Regions from separate parts of the Weizmannia sp. FSL K6-3076 genome, predicted to be linked through region 1. Evidence: predicted binding sites of a transcription regulator. Region 1 holds the regulator's gene; the other holds the start of a gene.
What was found. Region 1 encodes LexA, which represses DNA repair genes until DNA is damaged. Its sites were predicted from a motif close to CGAACATATGTTCG; they were not measured.
Positions count from the first base shown of each region.

Region 2: ruvA (Holliday junction branch migration protein RuvA) is a predicted target of LexA. The motif match lies at 2,218-2,231, and genes of this name have one in related genera.

Region 1 is NZ_JBBOWU010000001.1:1,694,398-1,698,815, reverse strand. Features, by position in the region: gene NSS95_RS07895 (MerR family transcriptional regulator) at 1-331, shown strand, start outside; gene glnA (type I glutamate--ammonia ligase) at 401-1,738, shown strand; gene lexA (transcriptional repressor LexA) at 1,957-2,577, opposite strand; gene yneA (cell division suppressor protein YneA) at 2,784-3,122, shown strand; gene NSS95_RS07875 (YneB family resolvase-like protein) at 3,119-3,772, shown strand; gene NSS95_RS07870 (DUF896 domain-containing protein) at 3,863-4,096, shown strand; gene tkt (transketolase) at 4,215-4,418, shown strand, end outside.
Region 2 is NZ_JBBOWU010000001.1:2,014,073-2,018,490, forward strand. Features, by position in the region: gene queA (tRNA preQ1(34) S-adenosylmethionine ribosyltransferase-isomerase QueA) at 1-298, opposite strand, end outside; gene NSS95_RS09590 (DUF2905 domain-containing protein) at 334-540, opposite strand; gene ruvB (Holliday junction branch migration DNA helicase RuvB) at 537-1,535, opposite strand; gene ruvA (Holliday junction branch migration protein RuvA) at 1,552-2,154, opposite strand; gene NSS95_RS09605 (YebC/PmpR family DNA-binding transcriptional regulator) at 2,653-3,372, opposite strand; gene NSS95_RS09610 (aminoglycoside phosphotransferase family protein) at 3,485-4,418, opposite strand, start outside.

The sequences.
Region 1 (4,418 bases):
GCTAACAGATTTATCGGCCCGGCAGATCCGCTATTATGAAGAACACGAGCTGATTACACCGGCAAGAACGGAAGGCAATCGCCGCCTTTATTCTTTAAATGATGTCGACCGGCTTCTTGATATTAAAGATTTGCTGGATCAGGGGATCAATATTGCAGGCATCAAAAAAATCTTATTGATGAACGACCGCCGCGGAACCGGGCCGGTACTCGTCAAAAATCATGTAACGGATGAAGAAATCCGCAAACGGCTTCGCCAGGAACTGCTGCAGGCCGGCCGTTTTCAAAGACCGAGCCAGCGGTTGTCCGATGCGCCCCGGTTTTTCCATTAACATTGTTGAAAAGCTAGTTTTATAGCTTAGATATATACTTTTTATTGCCTAAAGGGAGGAATACTGTTCATGCCTAAGTTTACACGTGAAGATATTTTGAAGAATGCCGAAGAACAAAATGTGAAATTCATCCGCTTGCAGTTCACGGATATTTTGGGGACGATTAAAAACGTGGAAATCCCGCTCAGCCAGCTTGAAAAAGCGCTCGACAATAAAATCATGTTCGACGGCTCTTCGATTGAAGGGTTTGTCCGGATTGAAGAATCGGATATGTATCTGTATCCGGACTATGATACATGGGTCATTTTCCCGTGGACCGCTGAGAAAGGGAAAGTCGCCCGTCTGATTTGCGATATTTATAATCCGGACGGCACCCCGTTTGAAGGTGATCCGCGGAATAATTTGAAACGGGTATTGAAAGAAATGGAAGAACTTGGCTTCACGAGTTTTAATCTTGGGCCTGAACCGGAATTCTTCCTCTTCAAGCTGAATGAAAAAAATGAACCGACACTGGAGCTGAACGACAACGGCGGCTATTTTGACCTGGCGCCGACGGACCTTGGCGAAAACTGCCGGCGCGACATCGTATTGGAACTCGAGGAAATGGGCTTTGAAATTGAAGCGTCCCACCATGAAGTTGCACCCGGCCAGCACGAAATTGATTTTAAATATGCGGATGCAGTCAGGGCATGCGACAATATCCAGACCTTTAAACTGGTGGTCAAGACGATTGCACGCAAACATGGCCTGCATGCGACGTTTATGCCGAAACCGTTGTTTGGCGTGAACGGTTCCGGGATGCACACCAATCTTTCGCTTTTTAAAGGAAAAGAAAATGCATTCTATGACCCGAACGATGCAGAACTGCAGCTGAGCGATACGGCATACCAGTTCATTGCCGGCATTATGAAGCATGCTTCGAACTTTACGGCTGTCACGAATCCGACGGTGAACTCCTATAAACGGCTTGTGCCGGGTTATGAAGCGCCTTGTTATGTTGCCTGGTCCGCTCGCAACCGCAGCCCGCTCATGCGGATTCCGGCTTCCCGCGGTTTAAGCACGCGCGTTGAGGTGCGCAGCGTTGACCCGTCTGCCAATCCGTATCTCGCGCTCGCCGTCCTGTTAAAAGCAGGGCTTGACGGCATCGCGAACAAATTGCAGGCGCCGGAACCGGTCGACCGCAACATCTATGTCATGACGAAAGAAGAAAGAGAAGAAGCCGGCATTGTCGACCTCCCGGGCACACTGCTGCAGGCGCTGGAAAACTTAAAATCGGATGATGTAATGGTAGACGCCCTTGGCGATCACATTCTCGAACACTTCCTTGAAGCTAAGGAAATTGAATGGGATATGTTCCGCACACAAGTCCACCAATGGGAACGCGACCAGTATATCGAAATGTATTAAGCAAGAAACCCCTTGAAGCGTAAGGCTTTGAGGGGTTTTTGTTTATCGGGCATTTTTGCGTCGAACGCCCAGAAAAACAAAATGCCCATTAATTGCCCCGATTTTTCCTTCGAAAATAGATTGGAAGCCCAGAAATCCTCAAGTGTCACAGGCATTTTTGCCATCAAACTCGCATATGCTCTATTAAAAAAGAAGCAGCCGAAACTGCTTCTTTTTGATCAGTGCACCATTTGCCTGTACAGCCCGATGACAACGCCGAGAATGGTGACGTTTTTCAATATGATCGGTTCCATTGTCTGGTTTTCAGGTTGCAGCCGGAAGTAGTCTTTTTCCTTGAAAAATCTTTTTACTGTCGCTTCATTTTCATCTGTCATAGCGACCACGATATCTCCGTTGTTTGCCGTCTGCTGGGAGCGGACAATCACATAATCGCCGTTTAAAATCCCGGCATCCACCATGCTGTCCCCTTCAATTTCCAGCATGTAGACGGACTCGTCAGACGGGACAAGATGTTCCGGAAGCGGAAAATACTCTTCAATATTTTCTACAGCGGTAATCGGTATGCCTGCTGTTACTTTTCCGACAACAGGCACATTGACAACATTTTGGGCCGGTATTTCTTCATCATGGTCCAAAATTTCAATCGCTCTCGGCTTTGTAGGGTCGCGCCTGATCAACCCCTTGCTTTCAAGCCTTGCGAGATGGCCATGGACAGTTGAACTGGAAGCAAGTCCGACTGCCTGGCCGATTTCCCGCACGGAAGGGGGATAACCTTTTGTTTTTACTTCATGCTTGATGAAATCAAGTATCGCCTGTTGCCGTTTTGATAGTTTTGCCATTCTATTCACCTCGTCACAGTTTTGTTTGGCACCCGCGCTGCGTATGGGGACGTTTACGGGAGGAATGCCATTATTTGCTATTATTATATCACATTGCAGCAGATAAAACAAACGTAAGTTCGAAAAAATGTTGACGAAAAACAGGCGTTCGTTTTATAATAGAACTGGTGATTGGACGAACGAATATTCGCGGGAGGAAGATGGAGATGTCACGATTATGGAAAAAGTATAACTATGTTATGATTTTAGCAGGGCTTACGCTTGTTTTCGGATTTTTCATGATTGGAAGTCTGCGGGATCCATCCCCACACTATATCAAAATCAGCGTCACAGGGGGCGATACGCTTTGGAACATCGCCGGGCAGTATGCGGAAAAGGGCAAAATGTCGAGGGAAGCATTTATCAGCTGGGTTGAGCGTCATAATGATATTGACGGCAACATGATCAAAGCCGGCGAAAAAATTGTCATTCCAATAGAAAAAAATGAATTCAGCGATGATAATAGGGAACTTGCGATGAAATCACAACGGGAGACGAAAAAATGAAAGTTGTTTTATATTGCAGAGTAAGCACGGAAAAAGAAAGCCAGGAAACTTCCTTGGCGAGGCAGCGGGAAGAGCTGGAGAAGCTTTCGGATTCCCACGGTTTTCAAGTGGCCGGGGTGATCTGTGACCGGGCAAGCGGCTATGACCTGGACAGGCCCGGCATCCTTGATCTTCTTGATACGATTGAAAATGAAAAGATTGACGCCGTACTGGTGCAGGATGAAACACGGATCGGAAGAGGAAATGCAAAAATTGCATTGCTTCATTTTTTATATAAAAAAGGGATTAAAGTATATTGTTATGCGCAAAACGGAGAATTGGAGCTTTCGGAATCTGATTCAATGGTGCTGAAAATTGTCAGCATGGTTGAAGAGTATCAGCGAAAGCTGCATAACTTAAAAATTAAAAGGGGAATGGAGCGTGCAGTCAAAAACGGCTACCGTCCGGAAAAAAATTTAAAAGGGAAGCGGAATCCGGACGGCAGGGAGCGAAAGGAAGTGCCGGTTGAAGAAATTATCCGCCTGCGGGATAACGGCTTGACTTTTCAAGAAATTGCTGCGACTATGCGCGGTTTCGGCTACCAAGTTTCAAAAGCAACCGTCCACCGGCGTTACAGGGAATATATGGAGGAAACGGGGCATGATAAATAGTATCAAAACCGTTTCACGGGTGCGCTTTCGTTGCAGGCGGGTCCATATTTTAGTAAGATGGCATCAATTACGGATAAAAGGAGAGAAAATATGCTTTCAAAAGAAAAAATGGCAAGGATTAACGAATTGGCGAAAAAAGCGAAAACCGGCGCCCTGACAAGTGAAGAAGCAAAGGAACAGTCAAAATTGCGAAGCGAGTATTTGCAGGCGTTCCGCTCTTCATTCAGAAAAACGATTGAAAATGTCCGTGTGCTTGACCCGGCTGGCCAGGACGTTACCCCGGAAAAAATTAAGCAAATTCAAACAAAAAGAAAGCTGCACTAAAAAGGAAACCATCCTGCTTTTTTCTTACAAAATCCATACAAAATGGTAAAAGAGTTGTGTTATGGGTTTCACTTGCCTTAATATAGAGTTGTAACCCATGAAGAAAGGATGTTAACAGATGTTTGATAAAACGGACGAACTGGCAGTCACAACAATCCGAACATTGTCCATTGACGCCATCGAAAAAGCAAAATCCGGTCATCCGGGGCTTCCGATGGGGGCTGCACCAATGGCATACACCCTCTGGACAAGATATTTGAACCATAATCCGGAAAACCCGCACTGGTTTAACCGGGACCGTTTCGTATTATCCGCAGGGCAT
Region 2 (4,418 bases), 320 kb from region 1:
TTGCCGGTTTGACAAGCGTTTCCCAGCGGTCTCCTTCGAGCTGTTTTAAAAGCAGCACTTCAATTTTTGCGCCTGTTTCGTCTTTTATGCCGAAAAGCCTTGCCGGCAGCACTTTTGTGTTGTTTAAGACAAGGCAGTCCCCCGGGCGCAAGTATTGTGTAATGTTTTTAAATACGCTGTGTTCAATTTCTCCTGTTTTTTTATCCAGTACCATCAGCCGACTGTCCGAACGATTTTTTAAAGGCGTTTGGGCAATCAGTTCTTCCGGCAGTTCATAATCAAATAAATCGAGTTTCATTGTTGTTTCCCCTTCATTTTGAATCCCATTTGCGGTTATTTGAACCGTCCAATGATATATAATAACACACTTAAGATCACGCTTAAAAGGATCGATGTTGCGATTGGAAAATAAAAGGTTGTGTTCCCTTTTTTAATGAGGATATCGCCCGGCAGCCGGCCGATTTTCGTAAACTGCATCAACAGGCCGATAGCAAAAAGAATCACGGCGATCGTCATCAGCACTTTTCCAAATCCGCTCATTCCGGTACCTCCATATGAAAATGTGCGTAGCAAAGCGGGGTCGCTACCCTGCCGCGCGGCGTGCGCTGCAAAAAGCCAATTTGCAGCAAATACGGCTCATATACATCTTCAATCGTTTCCCTTTCTTCCCCGATGCTGGCCGCAATCGTGTCGAGCCCGACAGGACCGCCCCGGAAGCGCTCTATGATCGCTTTTAACAGCTTATGATCAATATGGTCAAGCCCGCGTTTGTCAACTTGCAAAAGTTCAAGGGCATAATTGGCGATCTCAAGGGTGACCTTTCCGTCTCCTTTGACCTGGGCAAAGTCGCGCACCCTTCTTAACAGCCGGTTCGCAATCCGCGGCGTGCCCCGCGAACGCCTTGCAATTTCCGCTGCCCCCTCAGGCTCAATCGCCGTCTCGAGGATGCCGGCTGTCCGCAGCACAATTTCCGCCAGTTGCGCTTCGTTATAATATTCGAGCCGGCTGATCACCCCGAACCGGTCGCGCAGCGGTGCTGAAACCGAACCGGCCCTCGTCGTCGCCCCGATCAAGGTAAACGGGGGCAGGTCAAGGCGGATGGAGCGGGCACCCGATCCTTTGCCGATCACGATATCAAGGCAAAAGTCTTCCATTGCCGGGTACAGCACTTCTTCAATCGCTTTCGGCAGGCGGTGGATTTCGTCAATAAACAGCACTTCCCCCGGCTCAAGCGCGGTTAACACGCTGGCAAGATCGCCCGGCCGCTCGATGGCAGGCCCTGAAGTCGTCCGGATGTTCGCGCCCATTTCGTTTGCGATCACGGTGGCAAGCGTCGTTTTGCCAAGCCCCGGCGGACCATAAAGCAGCACGTGGTCAAGTGTTTCGCGCCGCCCTTTCGCCGCTTCAATAAACACGGCTAAATTATGCTTCACTTCATCCTGGCCGATATATTGCGCAAGGGTTTGCGGCCTGAGGCTCATTTCAAAGGAAACTTCCTGTTCATTTGCCTCGCCGGAAACTACGCGGTCTTCCATGCTCTCCCCTCCTCCATTATTTTACCATTGCTTTTAAAGCGAGTTTAATATATTCATCCGCAGAAAGCACTTCTTCCGGAAGTTCTGGCACCACTTTCGCGATTTCTTTTTCCGAATAGCCGAGCGCCGCCAAAGCGAGCATCGCTTCTTCGAGGTTTTGGTTGGTGGATGCAGGCACCGCTTTTTCCACGCCTGCCTCGTCCGGCATCTCCGGCACGAGGCCTTGCAGCTTTCCTTTCAGATCAAGAATCATCTGCCTTGCCGTTTTTTTGCCGACACCGGGGAATTTGACAAGGAAAGATTCATTTTCATTCTCAATGGCGTCAACGACCTGCTGTGGCTGCCCGTACGCAAGAATGGCAAGCGCCCCTTTTGGCCCGATGCCGGAAACATTGAGCAGCTTTTGAAACAGCGCCCGTTCTTCCGCCGTTTCAAAACCGTAAAGCGCGATCAGATCTTCGCGCACATGCTGGTATGTAAAAATTTTTCGTTCTTGTCCGATGCTTTTTGAAAAAATATACGGGTTCGGCGCCAGCAGCCGGTAGCCGATCCCCCCGTTTTCCACGACAATGTAATCCGGGCTCACGGAATCAATGATGCCTTTAATATATTCGTACAACCTTCCCACACGCTCCTCAAAAACTTGCTATCCCATATTGTACCACAGAATGCAACCGTTTTGGGAACGAATGTCCGGTCCCGCCTTTTTTTCCGGCCGGATGATTCCTAAGGCTGGGCGCTTTTCCTGTTTCCATGGCGGAAAAAACGCCTGCAACCGGAGACAGATCCGTGTCCGTGTGGCTTACCGGGCTCACTTTTTTTCGAATGCCCGCTGCCTCTTAACGCCCTTCCAGGATTTCCAGTCGAAACCATCGTCCGGGTTTTAACGGCACGATTCTTTAGCCACAGTGCAGCCGGTTTAAAAACGGCATGGTCCCTTTTCCGCAGTGCGCCGGTCTAAAACAGCATGGTCCTCTCTCGTAGTGCGCCGGTTTAAAAACAGCAAGGGCCCTCTCCACAGTGTAGCCGGTTGGATACAGGGCTAACCGGCTTTGCTGCAAAAAAGTCACTTTCCGCACCCGGCCGGAACCGGGTGCGGAAAGTGACTGGGACATTATCATTCGGCGTTATGGTAAACTTCCTGGACATCGTCATCGTCTTCCAGCCTGTCCAGCAATCGCTCCATCTTTTCTTTTTGCGCTTCATCCAAAGCAATTGTGTTTTGCGGCACCATGGTAATTTCTGCCCGGGCAAACGTAAAGCCTTTTTCCTCGAGGTTCTTCTTCACATCCATGAATTGCTCCGGATCTGTATAAATTTCAAACACTTCATCGCTCGTTTCCATTTCCTCGGCGCCTGCTTCAATCGCGGCAAGCAGCATTCCGTCTTCATCTATCTCGAGCCCTTCCCGCTCAATGACAAGATAGCCTTTGCGGTCAAACAGGAAAGACACGCATCCGTTTTCGCCGAGATTTCCGCCGTTGCGCGAAAACGCAACACGGACATTGGAAGCGGTCCGGTTTTTATTATCGGTTAAAGCCGTGACCATGACGGCAACGCCGCCCGGCCCGTACCCTTCATATGTGATTTCCTCGTAATGTTCGGCGTTTTGGCTGCCGCTTGCTTTCTCGATGGCGCGTTTAATATTGTCATTCGGCATATTGGCGGCCTTTGCCTTTTCAATGACCAGGCGGAGGCTTGAGTTCGCTTCCGGGTCAGGGCCGTTTTTCGCCGCTACATAAATTTCCTTTGCCAGTTTTTGAAAGATTTTTCCGCGCTTTGCATCTTGCGCATTTTTTCTGCCTTGAATATTTTTCCATTTGGAATGGCCGGACATGGCCATCACTCCTTTCTGACAGCGCTGATACAGTCCCCTATTACTATACCATAACTCGCCCGAAAGGAGGATGAAAAGCATTATGCTGGCCGTAAGCGTCCAGGTTTTTCCGTTATGCTTGCAAACGCCTTTTTACTTCTTTTTGAAAGCGGGCGCGTTCCCCGAATTGCCCGATGGAAAGCAGGGAAAGATGCGGCCAGTACTGCTCTTTTTCTTTTTTGCCGCTTCCAACAAACCGGTTCCACTCTCTTAAAACATCCGTCGGGTAAAGGAGCGCCTCAAGAAAAGTTTCCCTGTCCGGCGCACCGTCCAGCATTCCCCACTTTTCAAGAGCAGCAAGCGACCATGAAGCAGCGGGCAAAACCCGGTTGCAAAACTGGAGATCATCGGTCCAGGCCGGGGCAAGGCGGGCAAGGTCAAAATCAATCAAATACAGTTCCCCGTTTTTCGCACGCAAAAAATTATGGTGGGCAACATCACCGTGCGTGATGCAATACGGCGGACGGTGAAGCAAATGCTGTTTTTTCTCAAGCCGGTTTAACGCCTCGGCTGCCCATCTTTCGTACGCGGCAAAATACGTTTCCGGCAAATACCGGACAATTTGTTCTTTGTTTTCCAGAAATGTCCGGTACCGCGCCTGCCATTTTCTCAGCTGGAAAAAGCGCGGAAATTCCATTTTTACGGCTTGCGGAAAGTGCGCGGTCTTTTCGTGATACTGTTTTAACAGGCGGAAAGCGGCGTGGATGTCTGCTTCCGTCCCGAAGGTAAAACCGGCCGGGTCTTCTTCAATGTATGCCATAAACCCAAAAGCTTTGCCTTGAAAGGGGCTGTCGTTGTCATCTTCCAGAAAACGGCAAGTTTGGGTGAAACCGCTTTTCCGCAGTTCCGATGTAAGCAGCATTTGCCGTTTAAGGCGCGTATCGGAACCATATTGCTTCATGATCACTTTCTTTGTCTTTGTTCCGATAAGCCATACCCGGTCACGCAACCTGCGCCAGTCAACAATCGGTTCCTGCAGTCTGTTTTCCGCATAAAGAAGGAGACGT